4 regions of the Streptomyces sp. NPDC031049 genome follow, and region 3 is predicted to be linked to each of the others. Evidence: riboswitches for the same ligand, from Rfam matches in the RefSeq annotation. Region 3 holds a riboswitch; each other region holds the start of a gene.

Region 1 (4,228 bases), on a different contig from region 3:
GAACATGTGGTGCGCCCAGACCACGGCCGAGAGCATGGTGATCGCGATGGTGGCGCCGATCAGGCTGACGTAGCCGAAGATCGGCTTGCGGCTGAAGACCGGGATGATCTCGGAGACGATGCCGAAGAACGGCAGCGCGACGATGTACACCTCGGGATGGCCGAAGAACCAGAACAGGTGCTGCCACAGCAGGGCCCCGCCGCCGGCCGCGTCGAAGATGTGCGCGCCGAACTTCCGGTCCGCCTCCAGCGCCAGCAGCGCGGCGGTGAGCACCGGGAAGGCGGGCAGCACCAGGATCGACGTGAACAGCACGTTCCACGTGAAGATCGGCATCCGAAACATGGTCATGCCGGGGGCGCGCAGGCACAGGATGGTGGTGATGAAGTTGACCGCGCCGAGCGTGGTGGAGACGCCGGTGACCACCAGGCCCATGACCCACAGGTCGCCGCCGGTGCCGGGGCTGAAGACCTCGTTGTTCAGCGGGGCGTAGGCGAACCAGCCGAAGGACGCCGCTCCCTGGGGCGTCAGGAACCCGGCCACCACCATCAGGCCGCCGAACAGGTACAGCCAGTACGACAGGGCGTTGATCCGGGGGAAGGCGACGTCGGGGGCGCCGATCTGCAACGGCATGATCGCGTTGGCGAACCCGGCGAACAGCGGGGTCGCGAACAGCAGCATCATGATCGTGCCGTGCACGGTGAACAGCTGGTTGTACTGGTGCTGACTGACCAGTTGCAGCCCCGGACGGGCGAGTTCCGCCCGCATCAGCAGGGCGAGGACGCCGCCGAAGAGGAAGAAGCAGAAGGACGTCGTCAGGTACAGGTTGCCGATGACCTTGTGGTCGGTGGTCGTCGCCCACCGCACCAGCGCACGCCCGAGCGTGCGGTTCGTCCGTGTCCGCGCCGGCGCGCGGCGCGGCTGCTCCGTCCTGGGGTCGACCGCCATGCGGCGGAGGGTACCCAGGGTCGGCGAGAGCAGTCGCCGGGCCACGCCGGACGGGGCGTCAGCCGCCGCCGGCCTCCCCTTCGGGGAAGACGGCGCCGGTGTGTTCGCCCAGCTCGGGCGGTGGGAGCCGGTAGCTCGCCGGGGTGTCACCGAGCCGGATCGGATGGGCCACCTGGCGGGTTCCGCCGACGTCGACGACGGCGTCGACGCCGAGCCGAGCGGCGTGGGCGAAGGCCTCGTCGAGGGTGTTGACCGGTCCGGCCGGCACACCGGCGGCGGGCAGCACCTCGGCCCAGTGGTCGGCGCCGTGCGTGCGCAGCAGCTCCCGCAGGGCGGTGCGCAGCGCGGACCGGTGCGCGACGCGGTCGGGGTTGGTGCGAAACCGCGGATCGCCGGCGAGGCCGGGCCGTCCCAGGGCGGTGGCGAGCGCGGCGAACTGCCCGTCGTTGCCGACCGCGAGGGCGATCGGCCGGTCGGCCGTGGGGAACGTCTCGTAGGGCGCGATGCTCGGGTGGGCGTTGCCGAGCCGACCCGGCACGGCGCCGGCCGCGAGGTATCCGGACGCCTGGTTCACCAGGGCGGACAGCAGGGAGCCGAGCAGGCTCACCTCGACGAGCTGGCCCCGGCCGGTGCGCTCCCGGTGGCGCAGGGCGGCGAGGATGCCGAGCGAGGCGTGCAGGCCGGTGATGACGTCGACCAGGGCCACGCCCGTCTTGGTGGGTTCGCCGTCGGGGTCGCCGGTGACGCTCATCAGTCCGCCGACGGCCTGCACCAGCAGGTCGTAGCCGGGCAGTGCCGCGCCCGCTCCGGTGCCGAAGCCGGTGACGGAGCAGTAGACGAGACGCGGGTCGGCGGCGAGCAGTTCGTCGGGCCCGAGTCCCAGCCGGGCCATGGTGCCGGGCCGGAAGTTCTCCACGACGACGTCCGAGCGGGCGATCAGCTCCCGGGCCCGTTCCCGACCCTCACGGGTGCTCAGGTCCAGGGCGACCGAGCGCTTGTTGCGGTTGACGCCGAGGAAGTAGGTGGAGGTGCCGTCGGCGTCGGCGGGCGGGCGCCAGGCGCGGGTCTCGTCGCCGGTGCCGGGCCGCTCCACCTTCACGACCTCGGCACCGAGGTCGGCGAGGAGCATGGTGGCGTACGGCCCGGCCAGCACCCGGGAGAAGTCCGCGATCCGGATCCCGTCCAGCGCCCCGGCGCTCTCCTCTCCGGCACCGCGGCTCGTCGTCGGCATCGTCCCGGGCTCCTCGTCTCGCGTTCGGTGTCCTGTACGACATGCACCGGCGGCCCCGTCGCTACACGTGACCTGCGCCACCGGGGGCGGCCGGCCGCGGCGGGCGGGGGCGGGCTCCGCGCCGGTGGAGGGTCCCGGTCACGGCCGGTTCCGCCTGCCCGGCGGGGTGATGGTGTACAGGCCGAGGATCTCCGGCATGGGGGCGACGCCGGGGCCGCCCGCGCGTGCCCAGGCGGCGATGTCGTCGGTCGCGTCGGGGTCGTTGACCAGTCCCAGCCAGACCGGGCGGGCGCCGGCGGCGCGGCCGGCGGCGGAGGGCTGTACGACGACCACGTTGGCGTGGTCGCAGGCGTCGAGGCACTCGGAGACGCGCACGGGCACCTCGGCCCGCAGGCGCGCTGTCTGCGCCGCGTGGTCGACGCCGGTGACCTTGGCGCTGCCGCAGCAGCAGTCCCGGCAGACGACGACCCGGCACGGCCGGGGTCCGTAGGCGTTCCCGGACCGGTTCGCGGGCATGCCGCACCTTCCTCTCCCCGGGGAGATCCGCCCCGGTGTGGGTGGAGGAGGCGACCGCGTGAGTCTCCTGGCTCTCGGGTCACCGCTCGTCCCGGCCTTCCCGCCCGCGAGGGGGCAGTGGCCCGCAGGGATCCGCTCGCCGATCACAGTGGCGGGACCGCGCCGGATTCCCACCGGCTTCCTCGGACCGCCGTCGCCCTGTCGCCGTCATCATGCCATCCCCGCCCGGGAGTCGGCGCACGGCGAGGGTCCGGGGACCTTCATTGGACTTTGCCCCGTTTCCGCTGTTCGCCGGGGGTGGCCGGATCGGGATGCACGGCGCGGACGGCCCCGGTACCGGAGATCGGCACGGCCGGTGCCGCCGGGTACGGTGTGGGCCATGGAGGTTTCCGCAACAGACCGGGCCGATGACAACGACGAGGCGCGGCCCGCGGCCGTCAAGGACGCCGCGCGCCGCGTGCTGGTGAAGGCAGGTGCCGCGGGGCTGTCCACGGCTGCCGTGGCGGACGCCGGCGGGCTCTCCGTCACCGAGGTGGAAGCCGTCTTCCCGCACCGGGACGACCTGCTGACCGCGCTGGTGGTGGACGCCTACGACGCGTCCGGCGCCGCGATGGAGCAGGCCGACGAGGCGGCGAGGAAGGCGGGCGGCCCGGCGGGTGCCCGGCTGCTGGCGGCCGCCCGCGCGCTGCGGGAGTGGTCCTTCGCCAACCCCGCCGAGTTCACGCTGATCTACGGTTCGCCGGTGCCGGGCTACCACGCCCCGCAGGAGACGGTCCCGCCCGCCTCGCGCACCCCCGCGGTGCTCGCCGGCATCGTGCGCTCCGCCCTCGAGGCCGGTGAACTCACCCCGCCCCGGAGGGCGGTGTCCGGTCCGCCGCTGCTGCTGCCGGCGGCCGTGGAGCTGTTCGGCGGCGTGCCCGAGGCTCCGTTCTCGGACATCATCGAGCGCGGCATCGTGCTGTGGAGCAATCTGATCGGGCTGCTGGTGTTCCAGGTCTTCAGCCGCACGCACGACAGCGTCCGGGACGAGGCGCGGTTCTTCGACTTCGCCGTCGCCGTGGCCGCCGAGGGCATCGGCCTCGAGGTGCCGCTGGGCGACCACGACGCCACCGGCTGACCGCTCCTCCCCTCCCGTCCCCAGCTCTTCCCTCACCCCGCAGGCGCGGCGCCCCCCACAGGAATCAGGCCGTGAACTCCATCAGAACCATCTGCTTCGTCATCGCGGCGATATCGTCGTACGCCGCTCTCGTCTACCGGCTGTGCCAGGCGCGGCGCAGCTGGCGGGACAGCGCCTACCGCACGCTGGTGGTCACGCTGCTGTTCCAGTGCCTGACCTTCACGATGGGCGCCGTCGCCATGGGCGGCGGAAGCTTCCTCGGCGTCGGCAACCTCGCCATCCTGGTGATGCACCTGTCCGCGGTCGCCTTCTGCGTCAGCGCCCAGATCATCCTTCTGCACTGGGCGACCGCCGACGAGAAGGCGGCGCAGAAGACCCGTTACTGGCTGATCACCGGCGTCGGCCTCGACGCCCTGCTG
Region 2 (4,228 bases), on a different contig from region 3:
GAGCACAGCCTCGACGAGTGGGGCCTGGGCGGACGCTCCTTCGGCACCTGGATCACCTGGTTCCTGCTGGGCGGCGACCTCTACACGGCGTACACGTTCGTCGCCGTCCCGGCGGCGATCTACGCGGCGGGCGCGGCGGGCTTCTTCGCGGTGCCGTACACCATCCTCGTCTACCCCCTGATCTTCACGTTCCTGCCCCGCCTGTGGTCGGTCTCGCACAAGCACGGCTACGTGACCACCTCCGACTTCGTGCGCGGCCGGTTCGGCTCCAAGGGCCTGTCCCTGGCGGTGGCCCTCACCGGCATCCTGGCGACCATGCCGTACATCGCGCTCCAGCTGGTCGGCATCCAGGCGGTGCTGGACGTCATGGGCATCGGCGGCGGCGAGGACACCAACTGGTTCGTCAAGGACCTGCCGCTGCTGATCGCCTTCGGCGTGCTCGCGGCGTACACCTACTCGTCGGGGCTGCGCGCCCCCGCGCTGATCGCCTTCGTCAAGGACACGCTGATCTACATCGTGATCGCGGTGGCGATCATCTACATCCCGATCAAACTGGGCGGGTTCGACGACATCTTCGCCGCGGCCTCCGACAAGTTCACCGAGACCGGCAAGGGCGGTCTGGTGCCGCCCGAGGCGGGCCAGTGGACGTACGCGACGCTGGCGCTGGGCTCGGCGCTCGCGCTGTTCATGTACCCGCACTCGATCACCGCGACGCTGTCCTCGCGCAGCCGTGAGGTGATCCGGCGCAACACCACGATCCTGCCGCTGTACTCGCTGATGCTGGGCATGCTCGCGCTGCTGGGCTTCATGGCGATCGCGGCCGGGGTGAAGGTGGACAACGGCCAGCTGGCGATCCCGCAGCTGTTCGAGAACATGTTCCCGGCGTGGTTCGCGGGCGTGGCCTTCGCGGCGATCGGCATCGGCGCGCTGGTCCCTGCGGCGATCATGTCCATCGCGGCCGCGAACCTCTTCACCCGCAACATCTACAAGGACTTCATCAAGCCGGACGCCACTCCCAAGGAGGAGACCCGGGTCTCCAAGCTGGTGTCGCTGCTGGTGAAGGTGGGTGCGCTGGTCTTCGTCCTGGGCATGGACAAGACAGTGGCCATCAACTTCCAGCTGCTCGGCGGGATCTGGATCCTTCAGACGTTCCCGGCGCTGGTCGGCGGCCTGTTCACCCGCTGGTTCCACCGCTGGGCGCTGCTGGCGGGCTGGGCGGTCGGCATGATCTACGGCACGCTCGCCGCGTACGGGGTCTCCTCGCCGACGCAGAAGCACTTCGGCGGCTCCTCGGAGGAGATCCCCGGCATCGGCGAGATCGGCTACATCGGGCTCACGGCCTTCGTGTTGAACGTGGTGGTCACGGTGGTGCTCACCCTCGTCCTGCGGGCCGTCAAGGCTCCCGACGGGGTCGACGAGACCAGGCCGGAGGACTACACGGCCGACGCCGGCGATCCGGGCGTACAGGTGGAGCTGCCGCCGGCCACCGCGGGGTCGTCGCACTAGAGGTGTTCTTCGGCCGCGGGTGCGTCGTGGCCGGTTCGGCTGCGGGTTTCGTCGTGGCCGGTCGCGCAGTTCCCCGCGCCCCTTTCGGGGCGCTGTCCACGGGCCGTCGGTGGGAAAACCGGCGGCCCGTTGTCGTACCCCTCGGGCAGACTCGGGCCCATGGACATCGTCATCCGGCGGGCCGACCCCGCCGAGTACTCCGCCGTCGGTGAGATCACCGCGCAGGCCTATCTCCAGGACGGGCTGCTGGACTTCGGGGAGAGCGACGCCTACCTCGGTGAGCTGAGGGACGTGGCGAAGCGGGCGGCGGCGGCCGAGGTGCTGGTCGCCGTGGACGGCGAGCGGCTGCTGGGCGGGGTCACCTTCGTGCCGTCCGGCGGGCCCATGGCGGACATCGCCGGGCCCGGCGAGGCCGAGATACGGATGCTCGCCGTGGACCGGGCCGCCCGTGGCCGGGGTGCCGGCGAGGCCCTCGTGCGGGCCTGCCTGGACCGGGCGCGGACCGTCGAGGGCTGCGTGCGCATCGTGCTGTCGAGCCAGCGCACCATGCACGCCGCGCACCGGATCTACGAACGCCTGGGCTTCGTCCGCACCCCCGAGCGGGACTGGAATCCGCTGCCGGAGCTGGACGACATCATGCTGATCACCTACGGGCTGACGCTCTGACACCACCGGCCCACCGCGGGGCGCCTGGGCCGCTCCCCGCCCAGGACACAACATCTGGGGGTGTCACCGGAACACGGCACAAGATGTATGCTCGTGCTCGCTGTCGCCGCAGGGGAATCCGGTGCGAATCCGGAACTGTCCCGCAACGGTGTACTCGCGTGTGTCCGCACGCCCGTCGTGTGCCCATACGCCTGTTCAGTCCGAGGACCTGCCGACAGTGCACCCGGCCGTCCGGTCCGGGTGCCCTGACGTCCGGGCCTCGCGGAATGGGCCGGTGGACGCGACGCCGCGCGCGCTCGTGAGCTGCCCCCTGCCCTCCGCAAGGCCCCGTGCCGAGCGAGGGAGTGCCCCACGTGACCATCGCGCCAGCCGACCCGGCCTCAGCCGACCCGGTGACGGATGCGCCGACGCCGGTGACCGAGGAGTCCGACGGGCCCGGTGCCGCACTGCTGCGGACCCTGACCGAGCTGACCGCCGACCTCCCCGACGCCGACCCCGGCCGGGTCGCCGCCGCCGCACTGCGCGGCCGGTCCGCCCGCGCCGACGACCGCGAGCTGCGCGAGCTGGCCACGGAGGCCGCCGCCGGCCTGATCTCCGAGGACCCGGCCTACTCCCGGCTGGCCGCCCGGCTGCTGACCATCGGCATCCGCGCCGAGGCCGCGTCCCAGGGCGTGGTCGCCTTCACCGACTCCGTCGCCGTCGGCCACCGCGAGGGCCTGATCGCCGACCGCACCGCCGCGTTCGTCCGGCTGCACGCCGAGCGCCTGGACGCCCTCGTCGACCCGGCCGCCGACGACCGGTTCGGCTACTTCGGGCTGCGCACGCTGCACAGCCGCTACCTGCTCCGGCACCCGGTGACCCGCAAGGTCGTCGAGACGCCGCAGCACTTCCTGCTGCGGGTCGCCGCCGGTCTCGCCGAGGACGACACGCTCCGTTCGGTGGACGAGGTCGCGGACCTCTACGGCCTGATGAGCCGCCTCGACTACCTGCCCTCCTCCCCCACCCTGTTCAACTCCGGCACCCGCCACCCCCAGATGTCGTCCTGCTACCTCCTGGACTCCCCCAGGGACGAGCTGGACTCGATCTACGAGCGCTACCACCAGGTCGCCCGGCTCTCCAAGCACGCCGGCGGCATCGGCCTGTCCTACTCCCGCATCCGCGGCCGGGGTTCGCTGATCCGCGGTACCAACGGGCACTCCAACGGCATCGTCCCGTTCCTGAAGACCCTCGACGCCTCGGTCGCCGCCGTGAACCAGGGCGGCCGGCGCAAGGGTGCCGCGGCGGTCTACCTGGAGACCTGGCACTGCGACATCGAGGAGTTCCTGGAGCTGCGCGACAACACCGGCGAGGACGCCCGGCGCACCCACAACCTCAACCTGGCGCACTGGGTGCCGGACGAGTTCATGCGCCGGGTCGCCGACGACGCGCAGTGGTCGCTGTTCTCGCCGTCGGACGTGCCCGGGCTGGTGGACCTGTGGGGCGAGGAGTTCGACACCGCCTACCGGGAGGCCGAGCGCCGGGGCCTGGCGACGAAGACGCTGCCCGCCCGGGAGCTGTACGGCCGGATGATGCGCACCCTCGCGCAGACCGGCAACGGCTGGATGACCTTCAAGGACGCCGCCAACCGCACCGCCAACCAGACGGCGGAGCCCGGTCACGTCATCCACTCCTCCAACCTCTGCACGGAGATCCTGGAGGTCACCGACGACGGCGAGACCGCGGTCTGCAACCTGGGCTCGGTCAACCTCGGCGCGTTCGCCGACCCGGCCGCCGGGGACCTCGACTGGGAGCGGCTGGACGCCACCGTCCGCACCGCCGTCACCTTCCTCGACCGGGTGGTGGACATCAACTTCTACCCGACCGACCAGGCGGGCCGCTCCAACGCCAGGTGGCGGCCGGTGGGGCTCGGTGTGATGGGCCTCCAGGACGTCTTCTTCGCCCTGCGGCTGCCGTTCGACTCACCGGAGGCCAAGCGGCTCTCCACCCGGATCGCCGAACGGATCATGCTCGCCGCCTACGAGGCGTCCGCCGGCCTGGCCGAGCGCAACGGCCCGCT
Region 3 (4,228 bases):
CGGGATCGTCCCGCCGGGCCGACGCGCGGGCCCGCTCCTCGCCCTGCCGCCGCCCCCGGCGCAGCCCGAAGTAGTACGCCAGCACGCCGGCGCCGAGAGCGGCCTGCACGGCGAACAGCGCCGACTCGACCTCCCCGGAGGGCGGTTCGTACAGCGGCGAGAACCACGGCTCGTACTCCGGGTCCAGCTCGGTGATCGCCGTCTCCGCCTCGGCGTCGGCACCGGCGAACGGCTCCTCCTTGTGGTCGCCGAGCCCCAGCACCAGCGGCAGCACCGCGAGCGCGGCGACCGCGAGCAGCAGCAGGGCGTTGATCCTCGTGTCGCGCTTCACCGGGCCGCCGCCTCCTGCTCCGTCGTCGTCCTCGTCCCCGCCGGCAGCACGCCCAGCCGGGTCAGCTCGCCCTTGCTGGACCGCACCAGCAGCCGCATCACCAGGACCGTCAGGAGCCCCTCGCTGACCGCCAGCGGGATCTGCGTCACCGCGAAGATCGAGCCGAACTTGCCGAGCGCGCCCAGGAATCCGCTGCCCGGGTCCGGGAAGGCGAGCGCCAGCTGCACGGACGTCACGCAGTAGGTGGACAGGTCGGCGGTGAACGCGGCGCAGAACACGGCGGCCATCAGCGGCGCGGCGCAGCGGCGCAGCAGCCGGTAGACGCCGTACCCGGCCCACGGCCCGACGACCGCCATGGAGAAGACGTTGGCGCCGAGCGTGGTCAGCCCGCCGTGCGCCAGCAGCAGCGCCTGGAAGAGCAGCGTGATGGTGCCCAGCACGGCCATGACCGGCGGCCGGAACAGGACGGCGCCCAGCCCGGTGCCCGTCGGATGGGAGCAACTCCCGGTCACCGAGGGAAGTTTCAGGGCGGACAGCACGAACGTGAAGGCCCCGGAGGCGCCGAGGAGCAGCGTGCTCTCCGGGTGCTCCCTGACCTCGCGGGTGAGTGACCGTACTCCGTGGACGACGAACGGCGCGGACGCGACACCCCAGGCGATCGCGTGCGCCGGAGGCAGGAAGCCCTCGGCTATGTGCATGGCTCGGCAGACCCTCTCCAGCACCTCGTGGATGGTTGACGCGCCTCGGCCGGTCTCCTGGCTGACGGGTACCACCGCCCGAACTCCGCCTTCCCGGGTCGTGATGACCCAGTGGCTGCCCGCGAGGGCCGGAGCCGGACTTCCCGATCACAGTGGCGAGGGCCGCACCGGCTTTGCACCGGATTTCCCGTTCACCAAGGCGTGGTGACAGTAGTGCGCCCGCACCCGCGGTGACAAGGGCGTACGGGGCGCTCGGACCCGGGTCACACACTCCCTGTGCCGTCACTCGCGCCGGTCACGGTCCAGCCGTCGCACGGCCATGGCGCGCACCCGCTGGCTCAGGGCGGTCGCGGCGGCCGTGAGGAACACGAACGTGTACAGGATCTGCACGATCGTCACCACACGCGCCGCCTGTCCCCGCGGGGTGATGTCGCCGTAGCCGACGGTGGCGAGCGTGACGACGGTGAAGTAGAGCCCGTCCAGACGGGTGTGCAGCCCCGAGAACTCGCCGGGCTGCTTGGCCAGGCAGTAGTAGGCGGCGGCGAAGACGTGCACCGACAGCAGCATCAGCAGGGTGAGCGCCAGACCGGGACGGGTGTCGGGGCGGTCGGTGAGGACGTGGCGGACCTGGCGCAGCAGCAGTACGGCCACCAGCGTGAGGACGGCCCCGAACAGCACCCAGCTCACCTCGGCCCGCCGGGGGCCGAGATGATCGAGGGGGAGCAGGAAGTACGCGGCGACCACGACGGCCCCTACGACGCCCCGCACCACCCAGGGCCGCGCGGACCGCACGGCCCCGCGCGGACGGCGGCCGTGCCCCCTGTCCGGCCCCGCCGTCACGGCCCCGCCCCCGCCGCCCGCCCGGCACCGCCCGCGCCGTCCTCGCCGCCGGGTGCTTCCGGTGTCTCCTCGGGCCGCCCGCGGCGCACGAGTTGGGCGACGATGAAGGCCACGACCGACGCGGTCACGATCAGCGGCATCTGGTCGTCGGCGTCGCCGCCGATCAGCAGCACCGCAAGCACCGCGCTGGCCAGCGGCAGCCCCGTCACCGCGGCCGCCGCCGCGGCGATCCCGAGCGCGAGGGCCGGGGCCGTGCCGAACCCGGGCAGGCCGGAGCAGGCCATGGCCGTCGCGGTGCCCAGCAGCACCGCCGGGAAGATCGGACCGCCGCGCAGACTGCCCAGGGCGATCCCCCAGGCCAGCCCCTTGCAGGCGACGAGCGCGAGCAGCGCCCCCACCGGCCAGGCGTGCGGCTGCGCGGCCAGTTCACCCAGCGTGGCCTGGCCGGACAGGGCCGCCTCGGCGGGGGAGCGGCCCGTGATCAGCGCGTACGCCGCGACACACCCGCCCACGGCCGTGGCGCAGGCGACGGTCCGGGCCGCGGTCCGCCCGCGCCGGGTCCAGCCGGCCGTGGAGCGGCCCAGCTCCCGGCCGAGGGCGACCAGCACGGCGATCAGCGCCGCCACCGGCACGCCCCACAGGAAGTCGCCCGCGTCCGGGTCGACCGGCGGCGGGACGTCGTGCAGCCGGAGCGCGCCGATCCGCAGGCCGGTCCAGTCCCCGAACCCGGTGAACACCAGGGCGCCGGCCGCGCTGGCGAGCAGGCAGGGCAGCAACAGCGCCACCAGCCGGGCGCCGCCGAGCCCGGCCCCCTCGATGAGCAGCACCGCCGCCACGACCGGACCGCCCAGGATCGTCGAGATCGCGGCGGTGGAGCCGGCCGTCGCCACCACCGCCCGCGCCCTGGGGTCCACGGCCGCCGGCCGCCGCACCGCCAGCAGCGCGAGCCCGCTGCCCACCGCCATCAGCGGCGCCTCCGGGCCCAGCACCACACCCAGCGGCAGCGTCGCCAGCGCCGCCAGCACGGTGCCCGGCAGCGCCTTGGGCCCGACGGGCGCGCCGCCGAGACCGTCCACCGGCAGATGGCCCCCGGCGCCCGGCAGCCGGGTCACGATCGGCGCGAGGACCAGCCCGGCGAGGACCAGCGCGGGCAGCGGCCACCACCACGGCGGGGCGGCGAAACCGGCCGCGTGCGGAAGCGAGGTCCACACCCAGTGCTGGAGCTGGTGCTGGAGCCCGACGAAGAAGAAGCAGGCGAGCGCGATGGGCACGCCGAGCAGCACGCACAGCAGCAACAGCCGCAGATAGCCCCGGCTGAGCACCGTGTCCCGCAGCGACTGCTCGGCCCGGGGCACGGCCGCGTTCGCCGGTGTCGTCATGGGCTCCTCCGGCGAGTCGCATGGGGCACGTGGGCCGGCCGACGAGGCAGGTGCGCCCAGTCAACGCGAGGCCGGTCCCGGCCGCACGTTCTGCACCCCGAACGGTTTCACCCGTTCGCAGCACCCCGGATGGCCGTCCGGGGCCGCCCCCCGCAGGCTCGGAGCACGCGCGAGAAAGGACGCCGCTCATGGCTCAGCACGCCGCACCGTCCCCCGGTACGCCGTCCCCCGGCGCCACCGGCCGCTCCACCCGGCAGAGCGGGTGGGTGACCGGAGGTGTCGTCTTCGCCGGTGTCCTGCTCCTGTGCAACGGCGCCTTCGCCGTTCTCCAGGGCATCGCGGCCATCGCCGAGGACGACGTCTACGCCCGCATCGGCACGTACGTGTACGAGATGAACCTCACCGGCTGGGGCGTCATCCACGTCGTCCTGGGCGCCCTGCTGCTGGCGACCGGCTACGGCCTGCTCAAGGACATGGCCTGGGCGCGCTTCGCGGGCATCCTGCTGGCCGCGCTCAGCCTGGTGGCCCAGTTCCTGTTCCTGCCGTACGCGCCCGTCTGGTCCGTGATCACCATGGCGATCGACGTCTTCGTGATCTGGGCGCTGGCCCGCCGCCAGGACGAGGCCGAACGCGCCTGACCCCGACCCGTACGCCGTACGCCGCGCACCGGCCGGCCGCCCGCCCCCGCCCGGCTCGAGCCGTCGCGGACCGTGTCGCTGTTGGGCCGAACGGGTGACATGACGTAAGAATTGGCTGGTGCGAGGCAACAGAGGCGAGTCGGAGCGGGGGAGCCGGTGAACAGCCACGACGTCACCGATGAACAGTGGGAAGGACTCGCCCAGGTCGTTCCGTTGCGCGGGCGCGACGCGTGGCCGTCCTCGGTCGGCCACCGGGCGATGCCGGAGGCGGAGACGGAGGCGCGCCGCCGCTTCGTGGTCCTGCGCGTCAACGTCTTCGCGGACGCCCGCGAGGTCGCCGAG
Region 4 (4,228 bases), on a different contig from region 3:
CTCGCCCACCGGCCGGGTAAGGGTCTTCTCGCGGGCGAACCGCACCCGCACGGGCAGCACGCCGAGCCCGTCGACATGGCCCCGGCGGCTCTCGACGTCGTCCTCGATGTGCTCGCCGAGGAGCTGGAAGCCGCCGCAGACACCGAGCACGGGCCGCTGTTCGGCGGCCCTGCGGACGAGGGCGTCCGCGAGTCCCCGCTCCCGCAGCCACTCCAGCGCCCGGACCGTCCCGCGCGTCCCCGGCACGACCACCAGGTCGGCGTCGGCCAGTTCCTCCGGGCGGTCCACGAACCGCACCACCACGCCCGGTTCCGCGGCCAGCGCGTCCACGTCCGTGAAGTTGGACATCAGCGGGACGGCGCACACGGCGACCCGCAGCACGTCCTCGCCGACCGGCGGGGCCACGACCGACTCCCGGACCGCGCCGCGCAGCGACACCCGGAGCCCGTCCTCCTCGTCGATTCCCAGGCCGTGCCGGAACGGCAGCACGCCGTAGGTGCGCCGGCCGGTCAGGCCGCGCAGCATGTCCAGGCCGGGTTCGAGCAGCGAGACGTCCCCGCGGAACTTGTTCACCAGGAAACCGGCGACCAGCTCCTGGTCCTCGGGCGCCAGCAGCGCCACCGTCCCGAAGAAGGACGCGAACACGCCCCCGCGGTCGATGTCCCCCACGACCAGCACGGGCAGTCCGGCACCCCGGGCGATCCCCATGTTCACGATGTCGGTCCGGCGCAGGTTGATCTCCGCCGGAGACCCCGCCCCCTCGCAGATCACCGCGTCGTACGTGCCCCGCAGTTCGGCGAGGCAGTCCAGCACCGTGCCGAGCAACTGCCGCTGCCGGCCGCCGTGGTAGCCGCGCGCGCTCAGCTCCCCGACCGGCCTGCCCAGCAGCACGACCTGGCTGCTCTGCTCACCGCCCGGCTTGAGCAGCACCGGGTTCATCAGCGCGGTCGGCTCCACCCGGCAGGCCTGGGCCTGCATGGCCTGCGCCCGGCCGATCTCGGCTCCCTCGCGGGTGACGAAGGAGTTCAGCGACATGTTCTGCGCCTTGAAGGGCGCCACCTTCACGCCCTGCCGCACCAGCCAGCGGCAGATCCCCGCCGTGACGACGCTCTTGCCCGCGTCCGAGGTGGTGCCGGCGACCAGCAGACCACCGTTCATGACGTCCGTCCCTTCCTCACGACCCGGCCCGCCAGCAGCCGCGCGCCCGCGCACACGCCGAGCGCCAGCCAGCCCACGCGCCGGGAGAGCCGTACCGCCCGGTCGATGTCGCCGGCCCGCACGGGCCGGCCCGCCGCCGCGTTGAGCACGGGCCGGTGCTCCACCCGGCCCCCGTAGGCGAGCGTTCCGCCCAGCCGGACACCCAGGGCGCCGGCGAACGCGGCCTCCACCGGGCCGGCGTTGGGGCTCGGGTGCCGCGCGGCGTCGGCCCGCCAGGCCCGGACGGCGCCGCGCGCGTCGCCGCCGGCCACGGTGGCCAGGGCGGCGGTGAGCCGGGCGCCCGGCCAGCCGGCCAGGTCGTCGAGGCGGGCGGAGGCCCAGCCGTAGCGCCGGTAGCGGGGGGACTTGTGGCCGACCATCGCGTCGAGGGTGTTCACGGCCCGGAAGCCGAGCAGGCCGGGCACCCCGCCGAGGGCGCCCCACACCAGGGCGCCGACCACCGCGTCGGAGGTGTTCTCGGCGACGGACTCCACGACCGCGCGGGCGATCCCGTCGGCGTCCAGTGCCTGCGGGTCGCGGCCGCACAGGTGCGGCAGCCGGGCGCGGGCCGCCTCGACGTCCCCGGACCGCAGCGCGCCGGCGACGGCGGCGGCCTCCCGGGCGAGCGAGGTCCCGCCGACCACGGCCCAGGTGGCGACGCCGGTCAGCGCGACGGAGGCGGTGGGGGAGGTGCGGACGGCCCGTGCGGCGACGGACCCGAGGGCGACGGCGCCACCGGCGCACACGGCGGTGTGCAGCGCACCCCGGCCCCGGTGGTCGCGCCACAGCACCCGTTCCACGGCGCCCGCGGCCCGCCCGAACACGGCGACCGGGTGCCCGCGGCGCGGATCGCCGAGGAGCAGGTCGCCGAGCAGGCCGGCGGCGGCGCCGTACGCGAAGACGCGTTCGGCCCGCATCGGCTCAGCCGAGCGTGGGGGAGGGCGAGGTGTCGGGGGTGGTCCTCGGTCGGCGGCAGCCGTGCATGGCGGTATGTCCTCACTCAGGGTGTCCGCGCCCTGGTTCGACGAAACCGGCGGTGAGAGTTCCTGGCTCCCGGGGGACGAGCCCTCGGTGACAGTGGCGGGACCGCGCCGGATTCGCACCGGCTTCCTCTCCTGCCGCCGTATTGGCTCGGGCAGTCCACCACGGCCCGCGAACACCCGTCAACTTGCTGTTGACCTGCGAGGGGGGAGTGTGCGGAGCCCCACACCCGGCGGGCGTGCGCGGGCACGCGAAAGGGGTGCGGGACGGTGCTCTCCGTTCCGCACCCCTCTCGGTGCCGTGCCGTGGGTCAGGCGACGATCAGATAGATGCCGTACGCCACCGCAGCCGCGCACGCGGCGAAGCAGGCGTAGGCGCCGGTCACCGCGAGGGCCGCGCCGCCGCCCCGGGCCTCGGCCCGCTCCTTGCGGGACAGGCCGGCGATGCCGAGGACGAACAGGCCCACCAGGGCCACGGTGGTCACGAGGCTGACCCCGAAGACGGAGCCGAGGGCTGCCCAGTCGATGCTCATGCTGCTCTACTCTCTGCGGGTCAGACGGTGGTGGCCGACGGGGTCTTGGCGTCGGCGGCGTCGGTCTGGGACGGGACGGTGGTCCCGAGCTCCTCGGCGGCGGCCGTGGGCGGCGGGGTGACGGCGGCCATCGCCTGGGTCACCACGCCGGGCTCGGCCGGCTCGACGTCGTTGACGTTGGTGTGGTCGACCACCTCGCGCCGGGAGATCTTCCAGATCGCGGCGCTGGAGGCGACGAGGAAGACCGCGACGAGCGCCGTGCCCCAGTCGCCGAGGCTGGTGACCCACTCCGCGAGGGCGGCGACCAGGGCCGCGGCCGGCAGGGTCAGACCCCAGGCGACGAACATCCGGGTGGCCGTGGACCAGCGGACCACACCGCCCTTGCGGCCGAGGCCCGCACCCATGACCGCACCGGAGACCGAGTGCGTGGTGGAGAGGGAGAAGCCGAGGTGGGAGGAGGCCAGGATGACCGTGGCCGCGCTGGTCTGGGCGGCGAAGCCCTGCTGCGGCTGGAGGTCGGTCAGACCCTTGCCCATGGTGCGGATGATGCGCCAGCCGCCGAGGTAGGTGCCGAGGGCGATGGCGATGCCCGCGGAGAGGATGACCCACATGGGCGGGTCGGAGTCGGGGGCGAGCGCGCCGCCGGTGACCAGGGCGAGGGTGATGACACCCATCGTCTTCTGGGCGTCGTTGGTGCCGTGGGCCAGCGAGACCAGGCCCGCGGAGGCGATCTGGCCGGCGCGGTAGCCCTTCTGGGCGGCCTGGGTGTCCGCGGTCTTCTTGCCCAGCTTGTACGTCAGCCGTGCGCCGAGCATCGCCGCGATCCCCGCGACCAGCGGGGCGGCGATCGCCGGGATCAGTACCTTGGTGACGAGCACGTCACCGTTGACCGCGCCGATGCCGGCCGAGGCGACGGCGGCACCGATGAGGCCGCCCATGAGGGCGTGCGAGGAACTGGACGGGAGTCCGACCAGCCAGGTCAGCAGGTTCCAGAGGATCGCGCCGACCAGCGCGGCGAAGATGACCTCGGGACGGATGCCGGTCTCGTCGACGAGACCTTTGGAGATGGTGTTGGCGACTTCCACCGAGAGGAAGGCGCCGACCAGATTGAGGACGGCGGACATGGCCACCGCGACCTTGGGCCTCATCGCGCCCGTGGAAATGGTCGTGGCCATCGCGTTCGCGGTGTCGTGGAAACCGTTCGTGAAATCGAACGCGAGTGCGGTTACCACCACAATCGCGAGGATCAGCGAGAAGCTTTCCATTTACCCAGGCAATCGTTCGAGGTCATTGGCGCGTCGAACGTAGGTAACGTGGGTGAACGGAAGATGAACTGGGCGGGGCGCCACGGTGTCCGGAAGCGGTGTCGCCGCTACCGCCCGCGCCCTCCCCGGCCCGTGGGGCCGCAGGGAACCGCCAGATTCCGCCCGTTACCGACGGTCAGCCCGCTCGTGCACGTGATCTCAGCCGATCGAGGGACCCGCCGAAGAGATCCTGGTCACTCTGCGGAGTGAGGGA

The links. A riboswitch is a leader RNA that binds a small molecule or an ion and turns the genes downstream of it on or off. The one in region 3 is predicted to bind cobalamin.
Region 1: linked by a shared signal. The riboswitch ahead of ACZ45Q_RS24545 ((2Fe-2S) ferredoxin domain-containing protein) and the one ahead of ACZ45Q_RS13440 (energy-coupling factor ABC transporter permease) in region 3 are both predicted to bind cobalamin.
Region 2: linked by a shared signal. The riboswitch ahead of ACZ45Q_RS00795 (ribonucleoside-diphosphate reductase subunit alpha) and the one ahead of ACZ45Q_RS13440 (energy-coupling factor ABC transporter permease) in region 3 are both predicted to bind cobalamin.
Region 4: linked by a shared signal. The riboswitch ahead of ACZ45Q_RS11630 (cobalamin biosynthesis protein) and the one ahead of ACZ45Q_RS13440 (energy-coupling factor ABC transporter permease) in region 3 are both predicted to bind cobalamin.

What each region holds. Positions count from the first base shown of each region.
Region 1 is NZ_JBVIGC010000015.1:109,373-113,600, reverse strand. Features, by position in the region: gene ctaD (aa3-type cytochrome oxidase subunit I) at 1-945, opposite strand, end outside; gene ACZ45Q_RS24550 (CaiB/BaiF CoA transferase family protein) at 1,004-2,176, opposite strand; gene ACZ45Q_RS24545 ((2Fe-2S) ferredoxin domain-containing protein) at 2,315-2,692, opposite strand; cobalamin riboswitch at 2,754-2,875, opposite strand; gene ACZ45Q_RS24540 (TetR/AcrR family transcriptional regulator) at 3,072-3,809, shown strand; gene ACZ45Q_RS24535 (MAB_1171c family putative transporter) at 3,881-4,228, shown strand, end outside.
Region 2 is NZ_JBVIGC010000001.1:175,438-179,665, forward strand. Features, by position in the region: gene mctP (monocarboxylate uptake permease MctP) at 1-1,506, shown strand, start outside; gene ACZ45Q_RS00790 (GNAT family N-acetyltransferase) at 1,666-2,172, shown strand; cobalamin riboswitch at 2,260-2,402, shown strand; gene ACZ45Q_RS00795 (ribonucleoside-diphosphate reductase subunit alpha) at 2,526-4,228, shown strand, end outside.
Region 3 is NZ_JBVIGC010000006.1:353,140-357,367, reverse strand. Features, by position in the region: gene ACZ45Q_RS13445 (energy-coupling factor ABC transporter substrate-binding protein) at 1-331, opposite strand, end outside; gene ACZ45Q_RS13440 (energy-coupling factor ABC transporter permease) at 328-1,029, opposite strand; cobalamin riboswitch at 1,060-1,243, opposite strand; gene ACZ45Q_RS13435 (potassium channel family protein) at 1,312-1,773, opposite strand; gene ACZ45Q_RS13430 (voltage-gated chloride channel family protein) at 1,866-3,248, opposite strand; gene ACZ45Q_RS13425 (DUF7144 family membrane protein) at 3,437-3,886, shown strand; gene ACZ45Q_RS13420 (cell division protein SepF) at 4,043-4,228, shown strand, end outside.
Region 4 is NZ_JBVIGC010000005.1:387,216-391,443, forward strand. Features, by position in the region: gene ACZ45Q_RS11625 (cobyric acid synthase) at 1-1,158, opposite strand, end outside; gene ACZ45Q_RS11630 (cobalamin biosynthesis protein) at 1,155-2,114, opposite strand; cobalamin riboswitch at 2,219-2,357, opposite strand; gene ACZ45Q_RS11635 (hypothetical protein) at 2,489-2,710, opposite strand; gene ACZ45Q_RS11640 (inorganic phosphate transporter) at 2,731-3,975, opposite strand.